4 regions of the Streptomyces sp. NPDC057438 genome follow, and region 2 is predicted to be linked to each of the others. Evidence: riboswitches for the same ligand, from Rfam matches in the RefSeq annotation. Region 2 holds a riboswitch; each other region holds the start of a gene.

Evidence for each region. A riboswitch is a leader RNA that binds a small molecule or an ion and turns the genes downstream of it on or off. The one in region 2 is predicted to bind cyclic di-AMP.
Region 1: linked by a shared signal. The riboswitch ahead of ACFU5F_RS04385 (hypothetical protein) and the one ahead of ACFU5F_RS26925 (peptidoglycan DD-metalloendopeptidase family protein) in region 2 are both predicted to bind cyclic di-AMP.
Region 3: linked by a shared signal. The riboswitch ahead of ACFU5F_RS00675 (transglycosylase SLT domain-containing protein) and the one ahead of ACFU5F_RS26925 (peptidoglycan DD-metalloendopeptidase family protein) in region 2 are both predicted to bind cyclic di-AMP.
Region 4: linked by a shared signal. The riboswitch ahead of ACFU5F_RS01655 (NlpC/P60 family protein) and the one ahead of ACFU5F_RS26925 (peptidoglycan DD-metalloendopeptidase family protein) in region 2 are both predicted to bind cyclic di-AMP.

The regions. Positions count from the first base shown of each region.
Region 1 is NZ_JBHVDD010000004.1:47,149-54,808, reverse strand. It holds gene ACFU5F_RS04390 (hypothetical protein) at 1-1,940, shown strand, start outside; gene ACFU5F_RS04385 (hypothetical protein) at 2,107-2,364, opposite strand; cyclic di-AMP (ydaO/yuaA leader) riboswitch at 2,372-2,583, opposite strand; gene ACFU5F_RS04380 (hypothetical protein) at 2,997-3,530, shown strand; gene ACFU5F_RS04375 (hypothetical protein) at 3,603-3,926, shown strand; gene ACFU5F_RS04370 (peptidoglycan-binding protein) at 3,967-4,815, shown strand; gene ACFU5F_RS04365 (hypothetical protein) at 4,847-5,101, shown strand; gene ACFU5F_RS04360 (hypothetical protein) at 5,281-5,868, shown strand; gene ACFU5F_RS04355 (hypothetical protein) at 6,087-6,431, shown strand; gene ACFU5F_RS04350 (AAA family ATPase) at 6,455-7,546, shown strand; gene ACFU5F_RS04345 (PD-(D/E)XK nuclease family protein) at 7,579-7,660, shown strand, end outside.
Region 2 is NZ_JBHVDD010000057.1:26,225-33,884, forward strand. It holds gene ACFU5F_RS26920 (DUF6250 domain-containing protein) at 115-825, opposite strand; gene ACFU5F_RS26925 (peptidoglycan DD-metalloendopeptidase family protein) at 1,072-2,079, opposite strand; cyclic di-AMP (ydaO/yuaA leader) riboswitch at 2,084-2,242, opposite strand; gene ACFU5F_RS26930 (alpha-galactosidase) at 2,545-4,620, opposite strand; gene ACFU5F_RS26935 (tyrosine-protein phosphatase) at 4,843-5,640, shown strand; gene ACFU5F_RS26940 (DUF6126 family protein) at 5,659-5,781, opposite strand; gene ACFU5F_RS26945 (helix-turn-helix domain-containing protein) at 5,778-6,410, opposite strand; gene ACFU5F_RS26950 (aspartate aminotransferase family protein) at 6,509-7,660, opposite strand, start outside.
Region 3 is NZ_JBHVDD010000001.1:139,968-147,627, forward strand. It holds gene ACFU5F_RS00670 (HAD family hydrolase) at 602-1,408, shown strand; gene ACFU5F_RS00675 (transglycosylase SLT domain-containing protein) at 1,472-2,224, opposite strand; cyclic di-AMP (ydaO/yuaA leader) riboswitch at 2,229-2,434, opposite strand; gene ACFU5F_RS00680 (polyprenyl synthetase family protein) at 3,219-4,229, shown strand; gene ACFU5F_RS00685 (outer membrane lipoprotein carrier protein LolA) at 4,785-6,164, shown strand; gene ACFU5F_RS00690 (ABC transporter ATP-binding protein) at 6,236-7,258, shown strand; gene ACFU5F_RS00695 (ABC transporter permease) at 7,245-7,660, shown strand, end outside.
Region 4 is NZ_JBHVDD010000001.1:346,880-354,539, forward strand. It holds gene ACFU5F_RS01645 (NlpC/P60 family protein) at 1-89, opposite strand, end outside; gene ACFU5F_RS01650 (hypothetical protein) at 572-925, shown strand; gene ACFU5F_RS01655 (NlpC/P60 family protein) at 955-2,187, opposite strand; cyclic di-AMP (ydaO/yuaA leader) riboswitch at 2,196-2,370, opposite strand; gene pcrA (DNA helicase PcrA) at 2,633-5,143, shown strand; gene ACFU5F_RS01665 (M23 family metallopeptidase) at 5,247-6,851, opposite strand; gene ACFU5F_RS01670 (esterase/lipase family protein) at 7,252-7,660, opposite strand, start outside.

The sequences.
Region 1 (7,660 bases), on a different contig from region 2:
CCCCCTACTTGTGGCTCAACTACGCCTCGATGGGTGTCTCCGGCTCCCCGGCCGTCATGCAGGTCGACGCCGTTGCCATCGAGGCGCTGAAGACCGGGATCGTCGACGCGACCAACCTCGTGAGCGGTTCGGTGACCGCCGCCGCGCTCGCGGCTGACTCGGTGATCGCTGGGAAGGTGGCGGCCGATGTCATCACGGGCCGTGAGATCGCAGCGAATTCGGTCACGGCGACCGAGATCGCGGCAGCCTCGATCTCCACGGACAAACTGGTGGTCGCGGGCGGTACGAACGTGCTCAGCGACCCCTCGTTCGAGGGCGCCTACACCGCGGCGATCGCCACGACCGTATGGTCCGTCGTCTCTGGCGGCAACGGCTCCGCGAAGGCGCTCCGCGTCGACGCCACGGCGACGGCCGCCACGACACGGTCCCTGAACGTCACGTCGATGCCGATCCTGAGCGGAGAGCAGCTCTACCTCGCCATCGACGCCAACGCGTCCGCCGACTGGGCGGGAGGCGCGCTCAAGTTCTACGCCCGGTGGTTGGACGGCACAGGCGCGACCGTCGGCTTCGGTGTCGCCCAGGTGGACGTCCCAGCTCGCGGCTCGTGGCAGCGCCTTGCCGCCACGGTCACGGCGCCGGCGAACACCACCGCGGCCACGGTCTGGGTGGAGACGTACCAGTCGACCGCCGGAGCCGTGCTGTGGGACAACGCAGTCGTCCGCCCGGTGGTGCCGGGCGTGCAGATCGCCGACGGCGCAGTCACCGCGCCCAAGATCCTCGCGGGAGCGGTGACGGCAGAGAAGATTGCGTCCTTGGCCATCACGGCCGAGAAGATCGCGGCGTTGTCCGTCACCACGGACAAGCTGAACGCGTTGTCCGTCACGGCGGACAAGATCGCGGCCAACGCTGTGACGGCAACGAAGATCTCGGCGGGCGCGATCGAAGCGACCCATATCAAGGCCGGGGCAATCACGGCGGACAAACTCGACGCGGACGCCATCAACGGTAAGACGATCAACGGAGCCGTCCTCACCGGCAGCACCCTCCAAACTGCCGCGAGCGGACAGCGAGTTGTCATCAGCCCCGGAAACACCAATCCGGAGACCGGATCGATTGAGTTCTATTCCGGCAGCGCCGATGAGTCAGCACCGGCAGAACTCAATACCGCCATCGCCTACGCTTCAGATTCCTCCGGCACCTACGAAGTTCCCAGCGTTTCACTCAGCGCCCCGAAGGTGACTGGTTCGAGCCAGGAAACAGGGGTGTTCCTGCAAAGCCACGTGCCGGGCTATTCGGGAGGAGTGTTCAACCTCTACGCAAACGATCTGAGCGGCAACGGAGTTGCCTACATCAACGGGTACGGCGCTGATACATCGGCCGCCGGCTCGTCCATCGAGCTGCACGTCCGCGACGCGCAGTCCGCATCGGCCCAGTCCACTGCCAAGCTCACATCCGGCGGCTTCGCGATCGACCGAGACCTCAGCGTGTACGGCAAATCCCAGGGGCGCGGATTTGTCGCACAGAAGACTCTGACCGCGAACGTCACCTTCTCCAGCACGGAGACGGCCCTCATCACCACCGGCAGTATCACGTTCAAGGTCGGCCGCGCCTACCGCGTTTCACTCTGGGCACTGCACAGTGCGGCCAGCGACAGCTACGCGCTATACCGAATCCGCAAGAACACCGTTTCCGGGACGATTTACAAGGATCAGATACGCGTCAACAATCTGCAAGCCTCCACAGCGAACGCCGCCGTTTCCGTCCAGACTATCCTGACCAACACCACGGGCAGCGACGTCACAGCCGCACTGTGCTGGACCGGAACTCAAGGCGGTGTCGCACAGACGTGGACGCTCGCCGCCAGCAGCAGCAACGTCGCCTATCTGCTGGTGGAGGACTGCGGCTCGGCCGACGACTACATCGGCCAGGCGATTACCTGACTAGCCCGATCATGGCAACTCAGATCTGTCCCGCTCTCAAGCAACGCCCGCGATGTCCCGAATCAGCCCTAACCGCTTGAAGTCAGTGCTATGGGGCTCATAACAAGGAGAGCACAGGAAAGGGGCCTTGGTCAGATACCAAGGCCCCTCCTGCCGTGCTACCGGGTCAGGACTGCCCCCGGATGAACCTCAACATCAGGATGATGAAGCCACACAGGCCGGCGGCTGCTAGGCAGCCTGTGTAAATCGCCTCGAAATACGAGACATGGTCCATGATCCGTCGCCCTGTCGCCGCGGTGAAACCACCGATGATCCCCACAAGGACAATGACTGCGGCTTCAAACTTGCGGATCTTGGACCCATCACCCCCGTCCCCGTCGGAGCTGGTTCCAGAGGGCTGGGGGTTGTTCTGCGTCGTTGGCATGACGGCTGCACCTTCGCGTCAGCCGCCTGTGAAGGATGACCTGTCGGATTCGGGCTGGCGAAGTTGCCCGGCCGCTGACGCAGCTTCACCCCAAGGGCTGCTCGGCCCGGTCATGGCGTGACCGTCCCAACGACCCGTCGTGCTGGGTCCTCCACTCCTGCCGATCCACTTCTGTCGACCGGTCATCCGGGCGGCGGCAGGACTCGGCGTCCGCCCGGATCGCCCCACCACTGTGGCGAGGGCTTGTCGTCAGCAGGATCTTGGCCTACTCACGGTCGAAAGTCCCAGGGGAACTGGGGATTTGTGTTCTTTCGCACCACTCACCCGTTTGGGTGGACGTATGTGAATTTCCCAGGTCAGGCAGCATCGAGGTGCAACAGCGGGTCAGGAAATGGGACCGCGCCTACGTCATCTGAGGGACCCTCTTTCGTACGAGTTGAGGGAGCGTCAGGGGTGCTGGCTACGACACGCGCTGTCGGCGCCACCACGTCATGCCCGAGCTGTACCGGGGTCCGCACGGCAGACACTCCCGAGCCGCTGGCGCTGCGGTAGCAGCGGTTCCAAGTGATCGCACAGCTCAACCGACACGATCCACGGCTGTCGGTGGGCACCGCTACTATCCGGGATGCCTCATGGGGGGCGACGAGGGGAGTCAGGGAATGGGTAACGTGAACGATTCAGCGGTCAAGCGGAAGTTGGGTATCCAGACCTGGCGGAACTTGTCCAAGGACAAGGTGCTCAAGTTCGCGGCAGCGATGCCCGAGATGGCCACCGAGGCGCGGCTCAAGCTCATCGAGCAGTTCCCGGCCTTCAAGGACCTGGGTAAGGCCAACATCGATGCAGTCGCAGAGGCCCACAGGTCCACTCTCGCAGCCAACGAGAACAGTCAGAACCACTTCTACAAGGCTGCACAGGACCAGCGGGACGCTCTGCAGGCCGACCTCGGTCGGGACGACCTCAGCGAGGCACAGTGGGAGTCCCTCCACGACCGCCTCGAACGAAACGTGGGGCGGGTATCCGAGAAGGACAGCGAGAGCAAGCAGTTCCAGGGGGCGGGGATGAAGCTGGTGGCAGCCACCGGTGTAGCCGCCCTCGCGCTGAGCGTGGCGTTCGTCGGCGGCAGAGTCGCTGGAGCGAGCGAAGACGGTTCCGAGGAATCCCAGTAGGACTGATGTAAGCGCAAGGGAAAAGACTCATAGACTGATCTTCAGCGGCGCGGGGCTGCCGAAGGGAGCACCGTGAGCGCGCCGCCGGGACAGGACCCCACGCCGTGGGAACTGCTGCGGGCCATGCAGCAGATGCGTGACGACCTGCGCGCCGACTTCGCTGCCTTCAGCGCGCGGCTCGCCGAGATGGTGACGAAGATCCAGTACGAGGCCGACCGGCGGACTGACGAGGTACGGATCAAAGCCGTCGAGGACGACGTCGCCCAGATGCGGCGAGAGCGCGAGACGGAGCGGCAAGAGGCCCGCGGCGTAAGGCGGTTGGCTCTTACTGCCCTCGTGGCGCCGGTCGTGGTGGGAGTGATCGTCGCGATCGTGACCGGCAAGCTCGGATTGTAGGCTCGGAACAGCAGGCGCGGGGGAGAACAAGGAACGCGCCATGCCTGATCTCTGGCTGCCTGGAGCTGAGCGGCATCCGCTCAGCGACACTGCACCCACCGACACGCAGTACGACCCACGCGTCATCTGGCACATCACGTGGGACAAGAACGCCACGGCGGCCAAGCCTGCCGATCTCGTGGCGTTCGACAAGCTCGTGCAGTACTTCACCGGCGGCGGCAAGGGAGTCGCGCCGCATCTGCTCTGGGATCCCTTCACGGGCAGGACCGCCCAGTTCTATCCGGCGAACAGCCGGGCCAAGTCGGTCGTCGACCTCGCCGGCGGCACCCGTACCAACCGCACCGGGAAGGTGTGTCTCCAAGTCGAGACGCTGTTCTTCCCGTACTGCCGGGTGAACGGGAAGTCGTACGCGACCGTCCGGGACACCCGGGCCAAGGGTCTCGACAAGATCCTGGCCTGGGCCCGGAGTTGGGGGGTGCCGGACGTCTGGCCGATGGGCGCCCCGACCTGGAACGCGAATCGCAGCGAGCACATCTGGGAGACGGAGGGCGGGCACTACGGCCACGGCCAGACGCCTGAGAACACGCACACGGACCCGGGCCCTATGCCGAAGTGGCCGACCAGCACGTCGACGTCGCCCAAGCCGGGCCCACCGGCGTTCCCCGGCCGAAGCGCCTTCGGACCCGGCAAGTCGAACGCTTCGATTCTCTTGCTGGGCCAGCAGCTCGTGCGCAAGGGCTATGGCAAGCACTACCGCGTCGGCCCGTCCCGCGAGTGGGGTGAGGCTGACCGTCTCAACGTCGTCGACTTCCAGCACGCCCAGAAGTGGACCGGCTCCGACGCCGACGGCTACCCCGGCCCCGAGACCTGGCGCCGACTCTTCGCCTGATCCCTCTGACCAGCACAAGGAGCACATCCCCATGAACCTCTACGCTTCGCTGCTGCGCACGGGAGTTCCGGCCGCGGTCGGCTGGCTCGTCGCGGTGGCTCTCCGCCACGGACTCGATCTCGAGGCCACGGCCGTCACAGGAGTCCTGACCCCGGTCGCCACCTTCTCCTACTACGGCGTCTTCCGGTTCGCCGAGGAGCACCTGTCGCCTCGGTTCGGCTGGCTGCTCGGCTACGCCCGTCCGCCGAAGTACGAGAACACGTCGCTCGCCCTGCCGCGTACCTGACCCACGATGAGGTGACGTCGAGCAGCCAGAGGGCCAAGCATGGAAGAAGACCCCCGTCTCGCGACGGGGGTCTTCGACCTCTTGGAGACTCCACCCTATCGTCTCTTTGGCGGGGCCGGACTCTGCTTCCACGTGGTTACAATCTATATGCAGACGTGACGTGAGCTGGAGGCGATGGAATGGCAGAGGACAAGGCGCCGGCGGGAAGGAAGCCGTACCTGGCCGGCAGGGTCGAGTTCGCCGCGCTGTACGACGTGAAGCCACTTCAGGTCAGCCAGTGGATCAGCCGGGATCACACCCTCGATTACCGTCACGCCAAGATCATCAGCGGATCGCCGTACTGGCTGCTCCAGTTCGTCAAGGGCTTCGGAGAGACGACCCCCCGCCCAAAGCACCTCAATCAGACGGAGCTTGAGCGGCTGACCAAGGAGCAGGACCCGGGCTACTGGGTGCGCGAAGTTGAGCAACTCCCCCCGCTGGTGGGCCAGGCCGAGTTGGTGGCCCTGTTCCAGCTGCCGTCCGGCGAGCTCCTGCGCAAGGCGATCAGCACCGGCCGGTTCCGGCCCGCCGACTACAGCCTGTCCGGATCGCCGATCTGGCTCTTGGAACCCGTCGTTGCAGATGCACCCGCGCTACAGGCGGGAGCGCGTGCAGTGGACTGGGCGATCGACGACAAGGTCTTGGCTGCCCTGCGTACGGGTAGCTACGACGGGCCCGGATCCAGGATCGTGCCGCGCGGCAAAGCGGCGAACAAGGCCGCCGGATAATCGCAGGTCAGAGGCTTGCGATTCTTGATTCCTCCCTCGATTGCATATAGAATAGAAGCACATCCGAGGGGGTGTGCTTCGTTCAGCTAGGGGGGGTCATGTGCCGATCCAGGGGGCCACCGAGGGTGGTCTCGATGGTGTTGTCGATCGACAATCTCTCTGCCCAGAGATAGATTCCAACACTCCAGCGTGTTAGGTCCATATCTGAGGGGGGAGCCTTGCTGATCGAACAGCCGCCGTTGTTCGGCACCATCCAGCCCGTTCGCCACCCCGCCGATGTCGGCAGCCTGACCATCCAGCAGCGATTCGAGGCGTTCCACGCGCTCAACCCCTGGGTTCTCAGGGCGCTGATCCGGATGACCGCCGACTGCGCGGAGAAGGGGTTCGGCCGCATCGGAATCGGGATGCTCTTCGAGCTCCTGCGCTACCAGTACGGCGCGGCGACCCGAGGCGACGAGTTCGCGCTGAACAACGACTACCGCTCCCGGTACGTACGGCTCCTGCTGGCCGAACACCCGGAGTGGTCAGCCCTCTTCGAAGTCCGGGCCCTGCGCACGGACTGACCACGACCTCTTGGAGCCAGATCGTGAACGCACCGGCGGGCACCGCAAAGCCGCCCGCAGTCCAACTGAAAACACGCAAGCCGACGGGGATCGTCCCCTGGCCCCTCCTCCTCATCGAGGGCGAAGAGGGCGCGGGCAAGACCTACTCGGCCGCACAATTCTCCAGCAGCGACCGCATCGGCCAGATGTACTGGATCGATCTCGACGAGGGATCGGCCGACGAGTACGCGGCCATCGAGGGCGCCAACTATCTGATCATCGAGCACGACGGCACCTACCGCGACATTCTCGAACAGGTTGAGGCCGTGCACGCCGAGGCCAGGCGCGCGGCGGCGGCCGGAGAGCCCCCGGTCGTCCTGACTATCGACTCGGGATCCGCGCTGTGGCGGATGCTCACCAACTGGACCTACGAACGCGGTCGCCGGACACGCAAGAACCGTGCGCTGCTCCAGGAGGACCCGGACGCCGCGTTCGACATCGGCCGGAATCTGTGGAACGACGCCACGGAGCGGTGGAACAGGATCATCTACCTGCTGCGCACACTGCCCGGCATCGCCATCGTGCTGGCCCGCGGCAAGCAGGTCAGCGCCACGGACGACAACGGCCAGCCGATCCAGAACAAGAGCGAGTGGAAGGTCTCGGCTCAGAAAGACCTTGGCTTCGACTCGTCGTGCTGGGTGCGCATGAAGCGCAACGCCGACCCGCAGGTCATCAAGGTCCGATCGCTCCGGATGCGCGTCGAGCGGAACAAGCCACTGCCGCTGCGGGACTTCAGCATCGAGGACCTGGTCTTCAACAAGCTGGGCTGCTCCGTCGAATCCCAGCCGCGCATCATGCCCGCGCTCGTCGGCGATCTCGTACAGCCCTGGCTCGCCCGCATCGCCGGCCTGACGGACAAGAAGCTCCTTGAGGCGCTGTGGCGGGCCGTCCCAGATCCGGTGAACCGCCTGAGCCACGAAGAGATCCTCACCATCCGGGCCGCCGCCGAGCAGCGCGCCGCCGAACTCGACAGCCCCCGGCGGGAGATGGGGGAGGGCCCACTGTCCGACGCCGACAAGCTCCGTGCCGCCGCCCAGCGCAAGGCCGACGAGCAGGACGCGGACGCCGAGCAGTGACCGCCCACGCTGACCTCTTGGAGAACCCCTCTATGTCCGTAGCCACCGTTGACGGCATCGCACCTTCCATCTGGGATGCCGCACACGACGTGGACGCCCGCCGCCCGCGCTCTC
Region 2 (7,660 bases):
AGGGCTTGACGGACGGTGAGATAGACCACGCGTCAAGTGTTGGTCAACCCGGAATACCGCAGGCCGGGATGGCGGAACCCCACCATCCCCCAGCCCGCTCGCCCCCGCCGCGGCTCAGTGGTGACCCCGCAATCTCCACACTCGGAAGTCCTCGATCCGGAAATGGCTCCAAGTGGTGCGGAAAGCGAAATGCCCACGCGTGTACGGCGCGTGGTCCACATGGTCGAAGACCAGCCGGCCGTTGTTCCACCACTGGACCTTCGACCCGTCCGACACGATCCGCACACGGTGCGGCGCGTTCGCGACGAGCAGCGGTTCGGTGTAGTCGTGGATCAGCGGCCGCACGCCCGGCTCACCGACGTACCGGCGCAGGCGTGTCGTCGTGTTCGTGTTGGCGCCGTACCCCACGTAGTACGCCTTCAGGTGGTCGTACTCGGCGAGCGCGCCCGCGCGGGGGGTGGCGAACAGATCATCGGGCGAGCGCACGTCGACGGCGTTCCAGAAGTTGTTGAGGTCGGAGACCCGGTCGTTGGCCCCGCCCGCCGAGACCGGCGTGGCCGTGTACTCGACGGCGTACGGCCCGTCCAGCCGCCGCCTGAACCAGACCGTGGCTCCGGCCGGCACGTCGACCTCCAGCACCCCCCGCGAGGCGGTGACCTCCCCGCCCCGCTCCAACTCCACCGCCCAGCACCCGAGTCCGTGCCGGAAGTCGTCGGCGGCGATCAGCCGGCGCCGGGGCGCGTGCGCGGTCGCCGTCCCGGCCGGGCCGAGCGCCGCGAGGGCGGCGCCGGCCGCGAGAACCCCGAAAGCTCTACGGGTGGTCATGACACTCCTGTCGTCGGCGACGCGTCACGGGCATGGACTCCCCACACGGAGCCCCCACAGGGCCACCCCGCGCAGAAAGCGCTTGCGGAGATCACTGTGTCCTCCCGCGCACCCCCTGTCGAGGCCCAGGTCGGCCATGCCACGGGACCGCAACACGAGCGCGCGCCCCGGGACCGTGCCAGGGAACCGCGAAGGCCGGCCCCGACTGAGCGGGGCCGGCCTTCGCGGCGGTCGAGGAGCGGGGCCTCAGACGCTGACGCCCTTGGAGCGGAGGTAGGCCAGCGGGTCGAGGTCCGAGCCGTAGGAGGGGGTGGTGCGGATCTCGAAGTGCAGGTGCGGCCCGGTGACGTTGCCGGTCGCACCCGAGAGACCGATCTGCTGACCGCCGCTCACGGACTGACCCGCGGAGACGGAGATCGAGGAGAGGTGGGCGTACTGGGCGTAGTAGCCGTCGGCCAGCTTGATGACGACCTGGTTGCCGTACGCGCCGCCCCAGCCGGCGGAGACGACGGTGCCCGCGCCCACGGCCTTGAGGGCGGTGCCGGTCGGGGCCACGAAGTCGACGCCCGTGTGGTAACCGCTGGACCACATGCTGCCGGCGGTCTTGTAGGCGGTGCCGACGGCGGCGCCCTGGATGGGCACGCTGAAGCCGGAGCCGTTGGCCGACGAGGACTGGCCGTTCGAGGTGGAGGCCGACGCCTGGGTGTCCTTCGACTCCTGCTTCGAGGAACCGGAGGGCTTCGACGACTGCGACGTCCCGGACGACTCGGCGGCCTTCGACGACTGCGACAGCTGCGGCTTCGACGACTGCGAGGAACCGCCCGCGGCCTGCCCGCCGATCGACAGCTTCAGACCCGGGTGGATCAGCGACGGGTCGGAGCCGATCGCCGCGCGGTTGTCCGAGTAGAGGCGCTTCCAGCCCCCCTCGACGTCCTGCTCGTCCGCGATCTTCGCGAGGTAGTCGCCGACCTTCACCGAGTAGGTCCTGGCCGTCTTCTTGGTGGCGGTCCTTTCCGCCTGAGCGGCCTTCTCCGCCTGCTCGATCCGTGCACCGGCCTCGGCCACGGCCTGCTCGGTGGTGATCGTTGCCGTCTTCTCGGACACACCCGAGACCGTGGCCGCCGGGGTGGCGGCCTGGGCGCCGGCGGCCCCGATCAGCGGCAGCGCGAGCGCCGCGCCACCGGTCCCGGCGGCGGCGATCGAACGGGTGAAACGCTGGGACTTGGGGCGGCGGTGCTTACCCTTCGCGGGCATGACGAATTCCTCTCCGGCGCCTGCGAGGTGAGCTGTCGGGTGCGGACTGGAGATGTCCGGCCGTGCTCGCGCACGGCTTTACCCCTAGCCGTTCCGGGAACCGGAACAGGCGGTGATTCCTGTGGGTCCCCCGCTCCTGCCGTGGATCGGGTCGGTGTGCGGCTCCGGTCGGCGGCAGGATTGGGCGTCCGTCCGGATTGACGCCGAACGTAAGCGACTTGTGCCCATAGAGACAACCATTGGGACTTCCTGTGTGTCTTCCTACCTGATCCTTACATCAATCCACCCTCACGCTCCGTAAAAGACCGGTCCCGCCCATTTCCCAACCGCCCTGGAAACCTGCCCGAATTACGTGCACATGGCGACAGCGGAACGTCACGAATATGACGCTGCTCACGCCCCTACGTGCCAGTAGGCTTTATTCCAGGTCTTGTTGGAATTACGACTGCAATTCGGACAGATCGCTCAAGTGCGACGCAGGTGGATAACCGTCGCATCGAAGTCACCACGCAGGCCCGTCGACAGCCCGTGATGCAACAGCACGGCCCCTCGGTGCACTTCGCCCGTTTCACGGCATTCATACGTTTCTGCCGAATCCAGTCCACGCAGCCGGACCGGGGCGGGCGGCTCACCGTAGTGCTGCGCCTGGAGCCAGGCCAGGACCACGACCTCGTCACCGTGGATGTACTGCACGGCGCTCAGCCCGCCCGTCGGCGGCCGCAGCCGGTGAAGATCACCGCGCTGCACGACGGGCCGGATCCGCTTGTACAGCTCGACCCACTCCCCCGCCTCGGCGAGCTCCTCCTTGGTCCATTCGGTGAGGTCGCCGCCGACCCCGAGCACGCCCGCCATGGCACTGACGAAGCGGAACCGCAGCGTGCTGACGCGACCGTTGAGCTGGTTGTTCGGACTGTCGGTGACCCACGCGGCCATGGTCCGGGCCGGGTGGATCTGGCTGAAGCCGTGCTGGATGGCGAGCCGGTCGAGCGGGTCGGTGTTGTCCGACGTCCAGACCTGGTCCGTCCGGGCCATCACCCCGAGGTCGATACGGCCGCCACCGCCGGAGCACGACTCGAAGGCCACCCCCGGGTGCGCGGCGCGCAGCCGGTCCAGCAGGGCGTAGAAGGCGTGCACGTGCTCGACCCACAGCTTCTGCGGGTACGGCTCGCCGGGCCAGCCGGCATCCGTGAAGCAGCGGTTGAAGTCCCACTTCACGTAGTCGATCGGCGCACTGGACAACAGCGCGTCCAGTTTTTCCCAGAGGTACTCCTGGACGTCCTCGCGCGCGAGGTTGAGGACGAGCTGATTGCGCAGCTCCGTCCTCTTTCGTCCCGGTTGGAACTGGGCCCATTCGGGATGAGCCCGGTACAGCTCGCTGTCCGGGTTGACCATCTCGGGCTCGACCCAGATACCGAACTGCATACCGAGGGCGTGCACGGAGTCGGCGAGGGGCTTGAGCCCCTTCGGGAAGCGGTCCGGATTGGGCGTCCAGTCGCCGAGGCCGGCCCGGTCGCTCGTCCTGGCCCCGAACCAGCCGTCGTCCACGACGAACAGCTCGACCCCGATGGCCGCCGCCCGCCGCGCGAGCGCCTGCTGCTGTTCCTCGGAGATGTCGAACTCGGTGGCCTCCCAGGAGTTGAAGAGGACCGGCCGGTCCTGGTCCGCGTCCGGGATGACGTACCTGCGCTGGTACGCGTGCCAGGCGCGGCTCGCCCCGCCGTGGCCGCCGTCGCTCCACAGTCCGGCGAAGACGGGCGTGGTGAACGTCTCCCCCGTCTCCAGCCGCAGCAGACCCGACTCGTCGTACCCGGCGCCGCCGGTGATCTGCACCCGCGCGTCCGGCAGTTGGGCGACCGCGATCCGCCAGGACCCCGACCAGCCGAGGGCGCAGCCGTAGACCTCGCCGTGCTCCTCGGTGGCGTCGGTGTCCAGGGCGACCCAGGGCAGGTGCTGGTGACCGGTGTGGCCGCGCCGGCTGCCGATGACCTTCTCCCCGTAGGTGAGGTCGCCGCGGACGAGCCGGGACTCGGCCGCCCACCGTCCGTGCAGCTGGGACAGGCGCCAGGTCTCCTCCGTGCGCCTCGGCAGCGTCCAGGTCGCCGAGTCGGCCCGCAGCAGCTCCACCGCCGGACCGTCGTTGACCAGGGTCACCCAGCGCTCGATCACGTCGTCCCGCAGCCGGTAGTGCAGCGTGATCCCGAGCCCGCCGTCGGTGAACCGCAGCCGCAGCTCGTCGCCGTCGGCCTCGTACTCCCGGAAGGTCCACTCGGTGCCGCGCCGCTCGTCCGTGCGCACGGACAGGGCGGGCCGGGTGAAACGGGGACCGCCCTCGACGGGGTACTCCTCGTGTCCGTCGACCGGGGCCTCGAACGGCCAGTACGGCAACCGCTGCCGGCCGGCCAGCTCCTCGGCGTCCGCGAGCGCGATCCGGGGACCCCAGTGCAGGTGCAGCAGCTCGCCGTCCTCGGTGAGCCGCAGGGCGTAACTGCTCCTGGGCCCGGTGAGAATCCAGGTCCGGCCGTCTGTGCCGATTTCCAACATCAAGCCCCCACAGATTCGATCAGGTGCGATCAGGCGGCAACATCATCGCAGGTCGGTCCGCGTGCCCGACGGGGCCTGTGGACAACCGCGGAACAGCGCGCCGTGCCCCCTGTGGACAACTCATTGGGGTACGCACCCATGTCGTATCGTCGAGGGCGCGCCTCAGCGCCGAGTGCGTGCCCGCCGGCGATGCCGCCGACGGCCGGATGGGAGGGAGCCCCAGTGACGCAGCAGATCCCGTCGACCGAGCCCGAGCTGACCGGAGTGCGCAACTTCCGGGATGTGGGGGGCCTGCCGACGGTGGACGGCCGCCGAGTGCGTCACGGGGTCCTGTTCCGCAGCGGGCACCTCGCGCACGCCACCGACGAGGACGTGACGTTCCTCGCCTCCCTGGGCCTGCACACCGTCTTCGACTTCCGTAACGCGGCCGACCAGAAGCTGGAGGGGCCGGACGTCCCGCTGCCCGGGGTGCTCAACGTGAACCTGCCGCTGAGCGATCCGGCGGACGGTGCCGAGTTCTGGAAGATGGTCCGGGACGGCGACCTGGACCAGCTGCGCGCGCTGTTGGGCGACGGGCGGGCGGCCGGGCGGATGACCGCCTCCTACCGGAAGATGATCAAGGATCGTACGGCCGAGCACTCCCGCGTGCTGCACGCCCTGGCCGAGGACAGTGTGCCCGCGCTGATGCACTGCGCGGCGGGCAAGGACCGCGCGGGACTCTCCGTCGCCGTCACGCTGCTCGCCCTCGGCGTCGAGCGCGAGGCCGTCCTCGCCGACTACCTGAAGTCCAACGCCAAGCACCGCCGCTACAAGGTGCACCGCAGCAGCACCTCCGCGAGCGCTTGGTCCCCGGAGATCATGGAGCTGCTGAGCCCCCTCTTCGACGCCCGCGCGGAGTACCTCCAGGCCGCCCTCGACACCCTGGAGGAGACCTGGGGCGATGTCGACACGTATCTGGCGCAGGGGCTGAGGATGACCCCCCTGACCCGGGAACGGCTGCGCGAGCGCCTGCTCGACTAGGACGGACCGGGCGGGTGACTACTGCCGGGCGCCCAGTTCGAACAGCAGGTAGATGAAGGCCGCGAAGACATGGCCGACCGCGATGTAGATGATCAGCCGCACCCACAGGGCACGGGGGAACTTCTCTTCCAGGTCGGTCATGGTGTCTCTCCGGGAGTGATCGGCCCGAGGCACAGCGCGGCGGCCGGGCTCTGCAGCAGGGTGTGGACGAACAGGAGGTCGGCGCCGTCCTGGTCGGCGGCGGTGATGCGGTGCGGGGTCAGCGAGTCGAAGTGGGCGCTGTCACCGGGCGCGAGCAGATGCGCGGTGTCCCCGAGGCGCAGCCGCAGCCGCCCGGTCAGGACGTAGAGCCACTCCTCGCCGGGATGGACCCGCACGATGTCGCCCTGTGAGCCGTACGGTACGTGGACACGCAGGGCCTGCATCCCGCGCCCGGACGCGCCGGCCTGCCAGTAGGTCCAGCCGCCCGCCCGGGTGGGCTCTGCGTCGGGGGCGCGCAGCACGGCGTCCCGCTCGGCGACGGTCTCACCGAGCAGCTCCGAGACCGTCGTACCGTAGACGCGGGCCAGGGTGAGCAGCATCGGCAGCGAGGGCTGGCGCTGCCCGGTCTCCAGCCGGGAGAGGTGCGCGGGCGAGAGGCCGGCGGCGCGGGCCGCGGTCTCCAGGGTGAGGGAGGCCCGGCGGCGCAGGGCCCGCAGCTGCGGGGCGACGGCGGGCAGGGCCTCGTCCGCCGGGTTCTCGGGAGGGTGCGTACCCTCGGAGGGGCTCATGGCTCCATTCAGCCGCAGTATTGCCTCAGCGGCAAATTCCTTGCCTCAGAGGCAAAAGCCGCGCGGCCGAGGCCTGGCAGCACGTCCACCGGCCCCCACTAGCGGTTGGCCACCGCCTGTTTCACCAGCGTCCTGCCGAAGTCCCACATGAGTCCGCCCCCGCTGTGCGCGTCGTCCATGACCGCGGTGAACGCCTCGACGAAACGGTCCACCTCCCGCTCCCCGACGATCAGGGGCGGGATCAGCTTGATCACCTCCAGATGGTCGCCGGAGACCTGGGTGAGGATGCGGTGCCGTCGCAGCAGCGGTACGACGACCATCTGGGCGAACAGCCCCTTGCGGGCCGCCTGGAGCATCGTCCAGCGGCTGCGCAGCTTCAGCGACCTGGGCCTGCCGAACTCGATGCCGATCATCAGCCCCCGGCCGCGTACGTCGCTGAGGAGCTCGTACTTGTCGACGAGTGCCGAGAGCCGGGCTTTGAGCAGCTCGCCCGTGGCCCGGGCGTTCGCCACGATCCGCTCGTTGTCCATGACGGAGAGGACGGCGAGCCCGGCCGCCATGGCCTGGGCGTTGGAGCCGAAGCTCGCCGAGTGCACGAGAACGCGGTCCATGGACGAGTAGACCTTCTTGAAGATCCACTCCTTGCCGAGAGTGGCGCCGACCGGCACATAGCCGCCGGAGAGTGCCTTCGCCACACACACCAGATCGGGCTCGACCCCGTCCTCGTGCTGGTAGGCGTAGAACTCCCCGGTCCGCCCGAGCCCGGTCTGCACCTCGTCGAGGATCAGCAGCGCCCCGTGCCCGTGGAGCAGTTCCTGGGCGGCGCGCAGATAGCCGGGCGGCGCCTCGCGCACGCCCTTGCCCTGGACGGGCTCGACGACGAGGGCGGCGACGTCGCCCTTGCGCACCTCCCTCGCCAGCGCGTCGAGATCGCCGAGCGGCACGGCCGTGTCGGGGAGCAGCGGTGCGAAGCCGTCCCGGAAGCCGTCCTCGCCGTTGACGGAGAGCGAGCCGGTGGTGAGCCCGTGGAAGGCGTGGTCGCAGTAGAGGACCCGCGGCCGGCCGGTGGCGTACCGGGCGAACTTCAGCGCGGTCTCGACGGCCTCCGTGCCGCTGTTGCCGAAGAACACCCGGTCCAGGTGGGGACTGTGGGCGAGCAGCTTCTCGGCCAGCAGACCGGGCAGCGGCTGGCAGTCGAAGCGGGTCAGGTCGGCGAGCTGGGCGTCGAGCACGTCGTGCAGCGCCTTGCG
Region 3 (7,660 bases), on a different contig from region 2:
CCGGGTACGGGTCCGCGTACGGGGGTGGACCCCGCGGTCCTGGCGGTGGCCAAGACCGGCGCGCGGGTGCGTGTGGTGGCGCGCGGCCGGGGCGTGGTGGCCGTCGGCGCGCCCCCGCGAAACCGGCCACGGCTACGCCCCGGCCGCCGCCCGGACCGGCCCGGCCGTGGTGGCGGGAGGTGGCGCGGGTCGTGCGCGCCGAGTCGTGGGTGTGGGCCCGCGGTCGGGGCGCGGGGCCTTGACGGCGTACGGACGGAGGTGTGGACGGAGGTGCGAGCGGACGTAGGGCGGACGTACGGAACTGCACGGGATCGCCGGCGGCGGGGTTGCGGGGTCGCGGGGGTGCCGGTGGTGGAGGCAGGGTGCGGGACGGGGTCCGCGTCATTGCGGCTGACACGGCATCCCCCCGGCGACGCAGGGGCGGGAGGGCGTGTCCGTGATCGGCGGGAGGCGGTGCCCGGGCCCGCAGGCCGCGAGCGCGCCGCTGAACTACCGTTCGGGCAAAGGATGTTGACGTGGGGGCCGGTCACGGTGGTCGGGATGCCGGACGTCGTCCGGTTCCCGTCGAACCGATGGGGTGTGGCATCCGTATTCTCTGATCATGGCCGCTCCCACCGCATATTCACTCATCGCCACTGACCTGGACGGAACGCTCCTGCGCAGTGACGACACGCTCTCCGACCGGTCCCTCGCCGCGCTGGCGCGGGCCACGGGGGCGGGTGCCCGGCACCTCGTGGTGACAGGACGGCCGGCGCCCAGAGTGCGCCCACTGCTGGAGGATCTCGGCGGCAGGGGGCTCGCGGTGTGCGGACAGGGCGCGCAGTTGTACGACCACGGCGCGGACCGGCTGCTCTGGTCCGTCACCCTGGACCGGGAGCTCGCCGAGACCGCGCTCGGCAAGATCGAGGCCGAGGTCGGACAGGTGTACGCCGCCGTCGACCAGGACGGGGTCGACGGCCTCACCCTGATCGAGCCCGGCTACCTCATGCCCCACCCCACGCTGCCCGCGGTCCAGGTGCCGCGCCGGGACGATCTGTGGTGCGAGCCGATCAGCAAGGTGCTGCTGCGCCATCCCTATCTGTCGGACGACGAGTTGGCGTCGGCGGCGCGGATGGCGGTCGGCTCGCTGGCGACGGTCACCATGTCGGGGCCCGGCACCGTCGAACTCCAGCCGTGCGGCATCACGAAGGCGACGGGCCTCGCCCTGGCCGCCGACCATCTCGGGCTGACCTCGGACCGGACCATCGCCTTCGGTGACATGCCCAACGACATCCCGATGTTCGACTGGGCCGCGCACGGGGTCGCCATGGCCAACGCCCACCCCGAACTCAAGGCCGTCGCCGACGAGGTGACCCTCTCCAACGAGGACGACGGCATCGCGGTGGTGCTGGAGCGACTCTTCCCGTGAACGGGCTGTTCCCCTGGGCCCGCCGGCCCAGGGGAACAGATGGAGAAGGGGGAGCCGCAGGGCTCAGTAGGCGCCGAAGACGTTGTCGATCGAGCCGTACCGGTCGGCGGCGTAGTTGCACGCCGCCGTGATGTTCGCGACCGGGTCGTACGGGTCGTACGGGGTGCCGGAGACGTGGTACGCGGCGAACGTCGGGTCGATGACCTGGAGGAGGCCCTTCGAGGGGGTGCCCGCGGCGGCGTTGGAGTCCCAGTTGTTGATCGCCAGCGGGTTGCCCGAGGACTCGCGGATGATGTTGCGGTAGATCCCGTTGTACGTCCCGGGGATTCCCTTCTGCGCCATGATGTCCAGCGACTCGCGGATCCAGCCGTCGAGGTTGTTCGCGTACGTCTTGGCCGAGGCCTGCGTGGCCGTGGACGTCTTGGACGCGGTCGACGACTTCTGGGCCGTGGCCGCCTTGGTCCCGTTCAGCTTCAGCTTCAGGCCCGGCCGGATGAGCGCCGGGTTGTCGCCGATGGCCGCGCGGTTGTTCTTGTAGAGCTGCTGCCAGCCGCCCTTGGTGTGGTGCTTGCGCGCGATGGAGGAGAGCGTGTCGCCGGAGACCACGGTGTACGTCGTGGACTTGGGCAGCACCGCGGCGGGCGCGGCCTGCGGGGCCGACTGCACGGAGGTGGCGGCCTGGGCCGGGGCGGCGGCGTTCGCGGTCGTGGCGACCGTGAGCGGAAGGGCCAGCGCGGCCCCGCCGGTGCCGGCGGCGACGATGCCGCGGGTCAGCGCGTTGCTTCGGGGACGACGGTGTTTGCCTTGTGCGGGCATGCTGAATTCCTCTCCGTCGCCTGCGAGGTGAGCTGTCGGGTTCGGGCTGGAGATGCCCGGCCTCGCGCGTCGTCCCGGCGGTCGCTGTGCGTGCCGCGTCCGCCGGGCGTACTGCGCGTGGCTTCACCCCTAGCCGGTCCGATTGGGGGTCATCGGACCGACGGCTTACCTGGGTCCCCCGCTCCTGCCGTGCGTGGATGAGTGGTGATGGGTGGGGAGTCCGGGGCGGCGGCAGGATTCGGCGGTCCGTCCGGACGAGGTGTGAACGTATGCGAGAGCACACGACTGGAACAAGTCCCGGTTTGGCGCTTTGATCCAGTTGACCTTGAGTTTGCTGTGATTCGACCCAAGATCGGCTATCTGTTTCGCGGCTCAACTTGCCTAGCGCAAAGGGAAAGTCGACGGCGCGGGGTGTGGGTCTCGCGCGGAGGGTCGACGGCGGCTGGTGACTCAACTCACGGGAGGAGTCGGGTGAAATGAAAGTAAGCGGCAAATCGGTCAACTCGGGCCAAGGGGAAAGGGTGCAAAAGGTTAGAAATGGGTGGTCGAGTGCGTGGGGAATCGGCCGGCTCGGGGTGGGACGCGGTGGGGCGGGGGTGAGGGCTGGGGTGCGGGCGAGGCGGTGAGCGAGGCGCGGAGGCGTTCCGCGGGGGAGGGCGGGTATCCGTTCGCGGGTGGGCGCGGGCGGGCGCGCGAGCGGATGCGTGGGCGGGGGTGCGGAGCAGGGTGCGGGCAGGGGTGCCGGTGGGTGCGCGGACAGGTGCGGCATGCGCGTCGATGGATATCGGCGTGTATCAGTTGATCAAGAATGGGAGGAGTGCGGTCCCATACCACTCGAGGCGAAGCCGTGGGCGCTCGCGGTGATCGAAAGGTGACCGGATACGCTGACTCGGGTGATGACAGCGACAGATCGACAAACCGTGTCATCGACCGTGAGAGCGACCTAGACCGACCGTGTGACCGTCATCAGACGTCAGCAGACAGGAGAACCCTCGTGACCGTCGTCGAGCCGTTCGGGCTGAGCGCGCGGGACCAGGCTCTCGAAGCCGATGTCCAGGCCGGAATGGCGGCCGTCGAGGAGGGTCTGCTGGAGGCGACCAAGAGCGAGGTCCCGTTCATCCAGGAGGCCGCCCAGCATCTGCTGCGCGCGGGCGGCAAGCGGTTCCGCCCGCTGCTGGTGATGCTCGCGGCGCAGTTCGGCGACCCCTACGCGCCGGGTGTCGTGCCCTCGGCGGTGGTGGTCGAGCTGACGCATCTCGCCACGCTGTACCACGACGACGTGATGGACGAGGCCGAGGTGCGCCGGGGTGTGCCGAGCGCCAACGCCCGCTGGGACAACTCCCTCGCCGTCCTCACCGGCGACTTCCTCTTCGCCCGCGCCTCGCACGTCCTCGCCGACCTCGGTCCCGACGCCGTCCGCATCCAGGCCGAGGCCTTCGAGCGGCTGGTCACCGGGCAGATCCTGGAGACCGCCGGACCGCGTGACGGGCGCGACCCGATCGAGCACTACCTCGATGTCCTCGGCGGCAAGACCGGATCGCTGGTCGCGGTCGCCGGGCGGCTCGGCGCGCTGATGGCGGGGGCCGACGAGACCGTGGTCGACGTGCTGACCCAGTACGGGGAGCGGCTCGGCGTGGCCTTCCAGCTCGCGGACGACGTCCTCGACGTCGCTTCCGACTCGCACGAGTCCGGCAAGACGCCCGGCACGGACCTCCGTGAGCATGTGCCGACCATGCCGGTGCTGCGGCTGCGCGAGCGGGCGGGGCGGCTGGGGCTGGCGGACGACATCGCCCTGTGCGAACTGCTCGACTCCGACCTGACCGACGACGCCCGCCTCGCCGATGCCCTGGCCCGCCTCCGCGTCCACCCCGCGCTGGAGCAGGCCCGCCGCGACACGGTCCGCTACGCGGAGGAGGCTCGGGCCGCCCTGGCACCGCTCCCGGAGTGCGACGCGAAGGCGGCCCTGGTGGAACTGTGTGACGCGGTGGTGCACCGGGCTGGCTAGCCCCCTCGCGGGTCCCCGGCCGACGCGTCGGCCGGCTCCTCCGCGTCGGCCGGCTTTTCCGCGTCGGCCGGCCCCTCCGCGGCGGCTGGGTTCGTGCCGGTCGGCCGGAGGCGGGGCCTCATACCGGTCGCCCGTCGGCCGCCGACGCTCGGCGGACGTTCGCGGTCGGCTACCCCCGGCCCGCCTCGGCCCTGCACTCCCGGCCCGTCCCCCTCGGCATGGGCCACGCGGTGCCCCCTGCCCGACACCGGGCCCGCCGCCGCAGGCCGGCCTTTCCCGAGCACCCTGCCCGTGCCGGCCGGCAGGCGTGGGTCGGGGGCCGTCGGGGTACTCCGGAACGCACCGCCGGTGGCGTGTCCCCCCGGACGACCCCTACGGGTCGGGTGGACGCTCCGGCCCGTTGTGTCATCCCGTAGCAGTACGCCGAGTTGAGCCCGGAGTCTGACGCTTCTCCCCGGCCGATTTGGTCAGATGGGTATCACCACTCCTCACCGATTCGGGTGAGAATGGCGGCTCCGAGAAGATGCCGCCGCCGACGACGGAGGTAAGGCACACATGGCACCGTACGAAACCGACGACAGCGCCCGGTCCGGCGACGCCGCCGTGCTCGCGGCCGAGGCCGAGGAGATGCGTTCGGCACGGCGACGCAAGGCCGCGCGGTACGTCGTCCCGGTCACCGTGCTGGGCGTCGCCGCCGCGACCATTGGGCTCGTCCCGGCCTTCGCCGGCTCCGGTGACCCCGATCTGCCGAAGATCAGCGCGCAGGAACTCATCGAGAAGATCGCCGCCTCGGACGTGGAGCAGGTGTCCGGCACGGTGAAGATCACCACGGACCTCGGCCTCCCCGACCTGGGCGGCCTCGCGGACGGCCTCGTCTCGCAGGCACCCTCCGGGGGAGACGGCGGATCGGCCGCCGACCCCTCCGCCAAGCTCCTCGAACTCGCCGCCGGCACCCACACGTTGCGGGTCGCCACCGATGGCCCCGACAAGCAGAAGCTGTCGCTGCTGGACGACGCCGCCGAGTACAGCGTCATCCACAACGGCGACGACCTGTGGGCGTACGACAGCGCCTCGAACGAGGTGTACCACGCGACCGACGCCGGCGAGGGCAAGGACCAGCGGGGGCCCAAGGGCGCCCCCGACGCGTCCGAGGACGTGCCGGCGACACCGCAGCAGCTCGCCGAGGAAGCCCTGAAGGCCGTGGACGACACCACGTCCGTGACCGTCGACGGGACCGCGCGGGTCGCCGGGCGGGACGCGTACAAGCTGGTGATCGAGCCCAAGCAGTCCGGTTCGACCGTCGGGGCGATCTCGATCGCCGTCGACGCGAAGACGGGGCTGCCGCTGAAGTTCACGCTCACCCCGGCGAGCGGCGGCTCGGCCGTCGTGGACGCGGGCTTCACGAAGGTCGACTTCGGCAAGCCGAGCGCCTCGACGTTCGACTTCACCCCGCCGAAGGGCGCCAAGGTCACCGAGGCCGACGAGGCCGGGAAGCAGGACGGCCACGCGTCCGGGTTCGGCGACTCCGTGTTCGGGGAGCCCGGCAAGGGCGAGGGGTTCAAGGACGGGAAGAACACCGAGTCCCGCAAGGAGAGCAAGGGCCCCCGCGACTCCGGGAAGGGCTCCGAGAAGGGTTCCGGGGAGGAGTTCGCGAGCGGGCTCGACGGGCTGAAGACGATCGGCAAGGGCTGGAGCACCATCGCCGTGTTCGACGGCGGCGAGGGCGGCGGCATGTCCACCGGCGGCGAGTCCTCCGGCGACGCCCGGGTCGACGGGTTCCTGAACTCCCTCGGCGACCCGGTCAAGGGCGAGTTCGGCTCGGGTACGGTCTTCAAGACCCGGCTGGTCAACGTCCTGTTCACCGAGGACGGCAAGGTGTACGCGGGTGCCGTCACCAAGGACGCGCTGGTGAAGGCGGCCGACGCGGCGAAGTAGCGACGCCGGCCGGTGGGCCGGGGACGGCGACACCGCCGCCCCCGGCCCACCGGCCGTACCCGAGGGGAGCCATGACCGACGCAGCCATTCACACCCAGGGGCTGACCAAGACCTTCCGCGGCGGCCAGGTGGCCGTGGACCACCTGGAGCTGACCGTGCCCAGCGGCAGCGTCTTCGGCTTCCTCGGCCCGAACGGCTCGGGCAAGACCACCACCATCCGCATGCTGATGGGCCTGATCGAGCCGACCTCGGGCACCGCCCGGGTTCTCGGCCTGCCCATGCCCCGCTCCACCCGGACGGTGCTCCCGCACGTGGGCGCGCTCATCGAGGGCCCCGCGCTCTACGGCTTCCTCTCCGGCCGCGACAACCTGCTGCGCTACGACTCCGCCGACCCGACCGCCGACCCGCGCACCCGGCGCGCACGGGTCGGCGCCGCGCTCGACCGGGTGGGACTCGCGGCCGCCGCAGGCAAGAAGGCGAAGGCGTACTCCCTGGGCATGAAGCAGCGCCTCGGCCTCGCGGCGGCGCTGCTCCAGCCACGCCGCCTCCTCGTCCTGGACGAGCCGACGAACGGTCTCGACCCGCAGGGGATGCGCGAGATCCGCTCGCTGGTACGGGAGTTGGCGTCCGACGGCACGACCGTCTTCCTCTCCTCGCACCTGCTCGACGAGATCGAGCAGGTGTGCACCCACGCCGCCGTCATGGCCCGGGGCCGGCTCGTCGTGCAGGGACCGGTGAGCGAGCTGGCCGCCGGGGCGCGCGGCCGTCTCGTCGTCATCACCCCCGACACCGCGGACGCGGCCCGGGTGCTCAAGGAACAGGGCCTCGGGGACGTGGTCGTGACCGAGGGCGACGGTGCCGGAGGTGAGGGTGCCGGGGGTGAGGGTGCCGGGGCCGACGGGCTCGCCGTGCGGCGGACCGGCGGGGGAGGCCGGGTGACGGCGGAACCACCGGCCCCCGACCGGGACCTCGCCGAACTGAACGCCGCACTGGTCACCGCAGGCGTCCGCGTCCGCGGCTTCGCCCTCGAACGCGCCTCGCTGGAGGACGCGTTCGTGGCACTCACGGGGGAGGGCTTCGATGTCGCGGGTTGATACGCCGGAGCCGCCTCCGGCGACCACGGCTACTTCTACTTCTACTTCTGCTCCTGCCGTGTCCGTCGCCGCCGTCCGCACGCCCGGCCTCCTCTGGACCTTCGGGCTATTCCGCAGTGAGCTGGTGACCACCTTCCGGCGGTGGCGGACGATCGCGCTGCTGGGTGTGCTCGCGGCGGTGCCGATCCTCGTCGGCATCGCGGTGCGGATCGAGACGGGAGACGGGTCGTCGGCGGGAGGCGGCCCGGACGGCGGTGGCGGGCCCGCGTTCATCGCGCAGATCACCAACAACGGACTGTTCCTGGTGTTCACGGCCCTGGCCGCGACGCTCCCCTTCTTCCTGCCGATGGCCGTGGGCGTGATCGCCGGGGACGCGATCGCGGGCGAGGCGAACGCGGGCAC
Region 4 (7,660 bases), on a different contig from region 2:
GTCGCCGCGCCCGCGAGGGCGAAGGTCGCGGCCGTGCGGACCGTATGGCCGCCGAGTGAGCGCTGTCTGGGCTTGCGGTGCGCTGCCACGTGGAGTCCACGTCCTCTCCGTACGACCGCCGTCCGCGGTACGGACGTCGTCTGTCCGTACGGACCGCCTGGGGGGAGCGGTGGCACGTCCGGCGGCGGCCCGCACAGGGGGAGCGGGACGCCGCCGGACCTTCTCGGCGGTGGTGTCCGACTGCCGCCCCTGGCCGGGCGGCGGTGGGGAGCCGGTCACCTGAGGGAGGACGCTAAACCTGGGTGTGAGGGCACGGTAACGCGTTGTACGGAAGTGGCGTGCACCGACCGCGAGGTGACCGTATGTGACCGTGATCCCGCCCAGGCGCCGCCGACTTCACGCTGAGCGATGACCGATCCGGTCATTTCGGACCACTCGGTGGCGCGGCAGTGCTATGCGGCGCATATATGCAAGATCGGCTCTCCGTGGCCGCGGCGCCATCGCGTTCCGTGACGTGACGGCGACGGCCCCCGTGCCCGGCCGGCCGAGGGCCCCTCATTAGGCTCCGCGCATGGACGTACTCATCCACATCCTCGTCGGGCTCCACATCATCGGCATCGCCTCGCTCCTGGGCGGTTTCCTCACCCAGATGACGGCCATGGGGCGGGGCACCGCCCGCTTCGTGCCCGCCATGCTCCACGGTGCCCTCACCATGCTCGTCACCGGCGTGCTCCTCGTCGGCCTCAACCAGGCCGACGACCAGCCCGTCAACAACATCAAGATCGGCGTCAAGCTCGCCCTGCTGATCGTGATCCTCGGGCTGGTCTACGTGAAGCGGGACGAGGAGAGGGTGGACAAGCCGCTGTTCGGCCTGGTGGGCGCGCTGACCGTCGCGAACGTCTTCATCGCGGTGCTCTGGACCTGACGGCCCCGCGCCCCCCGGCGACCGCGCGGCTACGCCGGTCGCACCACGCTGTGGACCGAGGACTCGCCGTCGTAGAAGACCGACTCCTCGCGGACGTACGTGCCGGGCTTCGGGGCGTGGATCATCATGCCGTTGCCGATGTAGAGGCCGACGTGGCCGATGTTGTCGTAGAAGAAGACGAGGTCGCCGGGCCTGGCGTCGGCGAGGGGGACCGTGGTGCCGGCGGCGACCTGGTCGTAGGTGGTGCGGGGGAGGTCGACGCCGGCGGCCTTCCAGGCGGCCTGGGTGAGGCCGGAGCAGTCGTAGGACCCGGGGCCGGTGGCGCCCCAGACGTACGGCTTGCCGATCTGCGCGCGGGCGAAGGCGATGGCCTTGGCCGCCTTCGTGGCGTACGTGGAGTCGGCGGCCGGAGCGGTGGTGCCGGGGGTGGTGCCGGTGGACGTCCCCGTGCCGGCGGAAACACCCTCCGGGGGCGCCTCCGATCCCCCCTGGCTCGTCCGGGAGTCCTGTCCGTCCTGGGAGTCCTGCGCTTCAGGGGAGTCCTGGGGCGTCGCCTGTGCCGCCTGCTGCCGTGCGAGGTCCTCCGCCTTGCGGTCGGCCTCCTCACGCTCGCGCTGCTCGATCGCGGCGAGCCGGGCCTTCTCCTCGGCGGTGAGGGTGGACAGCAGTTCGCGGGCCTGGGCCAGCTTCGCCTGGACCTTGGCCTTGCTGGCCTTGAGGGTGTTCTGTGACTCGGTGAGCTGTTCGAGGCTGTCGCTCGCCTCCTGGCGCTTCTCCGCCGCCTCGGCCTGGTCGGCGGCGTACCCGTCGACGGTTTCCTTCTGACGGTCCGTCAACCGGTCCATCAGCTGGTTCTGGTCGAAGTAGTCCCGCGGGTCGTCCGCCAGTAGCAGCGAGGCCTGGTCGGGGGCCGTCGCGCCCGCGCGGTACTGGGCCGCGGCGAACGAACCCAGCTCCTCCCGCGTCTCGTTGAGCTTCTCCTGGCGCTTGGCGACGGCTTCGAGGAGGGTCTCGACCTGCTTCTTCTGCCTGGTCGTCCTCTCCTTGGCCGCGTTGTAGGTCTCGGTCGCCGAGCCGGCCTGGCGGTAGAGGTCGCCGACCTTCTTCTCGACTTCCTCCAGGCTCGGCTTGCCGTCGGCGGAGGGCGCGGCCGTGGCCGACTGGGAGAGCAGGGCCACGGAGGTGAGGGCCGCGGTGGCGAGAGCGGGGGTGCGTATGCCCGCGCGCGTTCCGGCCGGACGCGGTTTGCGGTGCGGCGCCATGGTTCGGCGTCTCCTTCCGTTGTCCGCCTACCGAGTTAGCTGTCGGGTTCGGGCGCATGCTTCGGAAGGTTTGCCCTACGGCCCGTGCCGCGTGCGGCGGTCGGGTCGATTCACCCCGGAGAACGGTGGGTCCCCGGCTCCGGCTGCCTCGGAAAGGCGCACCGGACTCGGCGGAGGTCCGTGCGGCCCGGCGACGTTCGCCGGTTGGGTCGTACGGCCCAGAAGAAAAAGCTAGCCAATTCGTGTGGCCCGTGTGAAGGTTGATGTTCGATATGCCCGATACGTTTTCGTGACCTTAGCCTCTTCGGTGCGGCAGGCGGTACGCTCGATCGCTCACCGTCGCACCGTGGTCGCGGTACGTGGCACCGCGGAGCGATACGCGGCGGACGCGGACTTCCCGGGGCGGCCTCCCGCTGTCAGTGCGGGCGCCTAGACTCGGAGAGCGATGAGCAGCCTCTTTGACGACAGCTTCCTGGCGGACCTCCAGGCCCCCCGCGGCCACGCGGAGGAGCCCCCGCCGCCGCCCGAGGACGATCACGTACCGGAGCCGCTTCCGGACGATCTGTTCGGCGGGAAGTTCGACGTGCCTCCGGACCGGGACGCGTACTACCGCGACGGAGCCCCCCGCCCCGCTCTCGACGCGGCGGCGCTCCTGGACGGGCTGAACGACAACCAGCGCGCGGCCGTGATCCACGCGGGCTCGCCCCTGCTCATCGTGGCCGGCGCCGGCTCCGGCAAGACCCGTGTGCTCACCCATCGCATCGCGCACCTGCTCGGCGAGCGGCGCGTCCACCCGGGGCAGATCCTCGCGATCACCTTCACCAACAAGGCCGCCGGTGAGATGAAGGAGCGCGTCGAGCAGCTCGTCGGTCCGCGTGCGAACGCGATGTGGGTCATGACCTTCCACAGCGCCTGCGTCCGGATCCTGCGGCGGGAGTCCAAGAAGCTCGGCTTCACGTCCTCCTTCTCGATCTACGACGCCGCCGACAGCAAGCGCCTGATGGCGCTCGTCTGCCGTGATCTGGACCTCGACCCGAAGCGTTTCCCGCCCAAGTCCTTCAGCGCCAAGATCTCGAACCTCAAGAACGAGCTGATCGACGAGGAGGACTTCGCCGCCCAGGCCACCGACGGCTTCGAGAAGACCCTCGCCCAGGCCTACGCGCTCTACCAGTCCCGTCTCCGCGAGGCGAACGCGCTCGACTTCGACGACCTGATCATGACGACGGTCAATCTGCTCCGTGCCTTCCCGGACGTCGCCGAGCACTACCGCCGCCGCTTCCGGCATGTCCTCGTCGACGAGTACCAGGACACCAACCACGCGCAGTACGCCCTGGTCAGAGAGCTGGTCGGCACCGCCGAGCACCCCGTGGACGTACCGCCCGACGAGTGGGACGTACCGCCCGCCGAGCTCTGCGTCGTGGGTGACGCCGACCAGTCGATCTACGCCTTCCGTGGCGCGACCATCCGCAACATCCTCCAGTTCGAGGAGGACTACCCGGACGCGACGACGATCCTGCTGGAGCAGAACTACCGCTCCACCCAGACGATCCTGAGCGCGGCCAACGCCGTCATCGAACGCAACGAGTCCCGCCGCCCGAAGAACCTGTGGACCAACGCGGGCGCGGGCGCGCAGATCACCGGCTATGTCGCCGACACCGAGCACGACGAGGCCCAGTTCGTCGCCGACGAGATAGACCGGCTGACGGACGCGGGTGACGCGAAGGCCGGGGACGTCGCCGTCTTCTACCGGACGAACGCCCAGTCCCGTGTGTTCGAAGAGGTGTTCATCCGCGTCGGCCTGCCCTACAAGGTCGTCGGCGGTGTCCGCTTCTACGAGCGCAAGGAGGTCCGGGACGTCCTCGCATACCTGCGTGTCCTCGCCAACCCGGAGGACTCCGTCCCGCTGCGCCGCATCCTCAACGTGCCCAAGCGCGGCATCGGCGACCGCGCGGAGGCGATGATCGACGCCCTGTCGCAGCGCGAGAAGATCAGCTTCCCGCAGGCGCTGAAGCGCGTCGACGAGGCCTACGGCATGGCGGCCCGGTCGACCAACGCGGTCAAGCGGTTCAACACGCTGATGGACGACCTGCGCACGGTCGTCGAGTCCGGCGCCGGACCGGCGACCATCCTGGAGGCGGTCCTCGAACGGACCGGTTATCTGGCCGAGTTGCAGGCTTCCACCGACCCCCAGGACGAGACCCGTATCGAGAACCTCCAGGAACTCGCCGCCGTCGCCCTGGAGTTCGAGCAGGAGTCCGGGGCGGCGGAAGGCGAGGGCGAGGCGGTGGCCGCGACCCCTGCCGGGCTCCCCGCCTTCCTGGAGCGGGTGGCGCTGGTGGCCGACTCCGACCAGATCCCGGACGAGGAGGAGGACGGCTCGGGCGTCATCACGCTCATGACCCTCCACACCGCCAAGGGGCTGGAGTTCCCGGTCGTCTTCCTCACCGGTATGGAGGACGGCGTCTTCCCGCACATGCGCGCCCTCGGCCAGACCAAGGAACTGGAGGAGGAGCGCCGCCTCGCGTACGTCGGGATCACCCGCGCGCGGGAACGCCTCTACCTCACCCGGTCCTCGCTGCGCAGCGCCTGGGGCCAGCCCTCGTACAACCCGCCGTCCCGTTTCCTGGAGGAGATCCCGGCGACGCACCTGGAGTGGAAGCGCACGGGTGCCTCCACGCCGATGCCCTCGGGGCCGGCCTCAGGGATCGCGTCCTCGCTGTCGTCGTCCCGTTCCCGTTCGTCGGCCTCGGGGGCGTCCGGCTTCGCGACCCGTCGCGGCAGCGAGAAGCCGGTGGTCTCGCTCGCCGTGGGCGACCGCGTCACCCATGACCAGTTCGGCCTCGGCACGGTCGTCGGCGTCGGGGGCTCGGGCGCCAACGCGGAGGCGACGATCGACTTCGGCGACACCAAGCCGAAGCGGCTGCTGCTGCGGTACGCACCGGTGGAGAAGCTGTAGCGGAGGACGGGGCCGCCGCCCCGTGACACACCTCGGGCCCCTGCGTGTGCAGGGGCCCGGTCTTCGTTCCGGTTGTCCGTGACGGTGCCCGTCACGGCACCGGTCAGGTCGGGTCCAGCCCGTGGCTGCGCAGCCACGGCAGGGGGTCGATGGCGGAGCCGCCCGCCGGGTGGACCTCGAAGTGCAGGTGCGGGCCGGTCGAGTTGCCCGAATTGCCAGAGTAGGCGATGGTGTCGCCGGCCTTGACGGTCGTACCGGAAGCGACCTTGTACGTGGAGAGGTGGCAGTACCAGGTCTCGGTGCCGTCCTTGGCGGTGACGACGACCATGTTGCCGTAGGCGGCGTTCCACTGGGTGCGCACGGTGCCGTCGGTCGCCGCCATCACGGGGGTGCCGTACGAGACCGGGAAGTCGATGCCGGTGTGCAGGGACATCCAGTTGACGCCGGACTGACCGTAGTACGCGCTCAGTCCGTGCTGGGAGACCGGCAGCGCGAACTTGGGCCGCAGTCGTTCCTTGCGGGCCGCGTCGGCCGCCGCCTTCTTCTGCTCCAGCTCCTGCTGCGCCTTGAGGTCGATGCGCTCCTGCGTCCGGCTCGCCCGGTCGGCGAAGTCGTCCGCCTCGGCGGAGAGGCTCTCCAGCTGGGTGTCCAGCTGGTTGTTGGCGGTGGACGGCTTCACGGCGGTGGCGTCCGACTTGACCGACGCCGTCGTCTCCGTGTCGTCCGACGTGGCGCCGACGGAGGCCGCCGCGATCCCGGCGACACCCATGACACAGGCCGACGGAACGGCCACGGTCAGCAGGGCGGAACGTTTGGCCGGAGCCTTCCGGCGCGACCGGGAGGCCGCGCGCGTGGCCGCTCTGCCGGGACCGGCACTCCTCGTCTCCGCCGGGGTGACCTCCTCCTCGCCGTCGAGGAGCGCGACGCGGTCCGCGTCGTCGGTCTCGAACTCGTCGTCCTCGGAGGGGTTTTCGTCCTGGTCGTACGGGGCGATCTGCTCGAAGGTGGCGGTCGCCTGCTGGTGGAAATCCGCGGCCTCGGCCGAGAGGTCCACCACCACGGTCTGCGGGTGCTCGTGGGCCTCGTACGACTCGGAGGCGCCGTCGTGTTCGTACGACTCCGCGGCGGGGCCCTCGTGCTCGTCGCCGGCCGGGGTGCCGTCGCTGTTCCACTGCGTGGCGTCGAACGCGCCCGTGTCGAAGTGCTGGGTGCCGACCCACTGCTGGGTCTGGTCGGAGTGCCCCGACCGGCCCGTCTCGTCGGACGCCTCGGCCTGCAGCCAGCTGCCGGCGTCCCACTGGCCGCTCGCGTCGGGGCCCGGGGGCTGGGTCGGGACCTGGGAGAGGTGTTCGTAACCGGCCGACCAGGACGTCGTTTCGTAACTGCCCGTGTCGTAGGCGGCGTGGTGCTGCGCGGCGTACGGGTCGTAGTTCAGCGTCTGGTGGTTGCCCGTCGACCACTGGGAGGCGTCGTAGGAGCCGGTGTCATTGCCCGGCAGGTCACCGAAGAGGGGGTCGGCCGCGAAGGTGCCGGTGGCGGTCGCGGGGGCGCCGTTGCCGGAGTCGAAACCGGTGGCGGGGAATTCGCCGTACGTGGTGAAGTCGCCATAGGTGGCTTCCTGGTGGCCGTACGACGCGTAGTGCGCCGGGTCGGCTTCGGAAGCCGGGGCCGGGGGTGTTGCGGTCCCCGACGGATGACGATCGTTCACCAACTTCTCTTTCGCCTCGACGACAGGGGCTGGCAGAGCAGTGCGGTGACTGTACCCGGCGGTATGCGGGCGCGACAATCTTCAACGGGTTTCGTGCGCGCAGGAAACGGGCATTCGAGCGTCTTTCGGCGGTCTGTGGGTACGACCTTGGCCTTGCGTTCGAAACGCGTTCGATAGTCGACCGTCGTGTGGGGGTGACGGGACGCCCGCGCCAGCGGGGTCGAGGTGTTTCGCGGGGTGATGGCGTGCCGGAGGTGGGGCGCGTTCTCGCTGCCGGAAGGAGTGGCACGAGTCGGGCGCGTGGTGGGGGCGCATGGGCGTGCGCCGGGTTTATCGCCTTACGTCCCGGTTCTTCCGTCGTGTGGCGAGCGTCACTGCGCCCCCGTCGGTGGCCGCGGGCTCACGCCACGGTCAGGCCGCCGGGGCGGGCGGCGGTACGGGCGCCGGGTGACGGGGCGTCGAGCGCCTGCCGTATCTCGCCGACGACGGCGGGGTGCACGGGCAGGGCGAGGTGGCCGATGCCGGTGACCCGGATGTTCTGTGCCATCAGGTCGGGGTGGTCGATGCCGGCGGTCTCCATCGGCACCATGACGTGGTCCAGATCGCTCCAGAACGCCACGAAGTGTGTCCGGCAGCCCGGCGCCGGCTCCCGCAGTTCCTCCAGCAGTGCCGAACCCGGCCGCATCTGGCGGACGATGGGGTGCGCGTCCGCCAGCGGCACGGCCAGCGTCCCGCCGTGCGGGGTGCCGAGCGTGACGAGCGTACGGACGCGGAGGTCTCCGCCGAGTCGCTGCACGTAGTACCGCGCT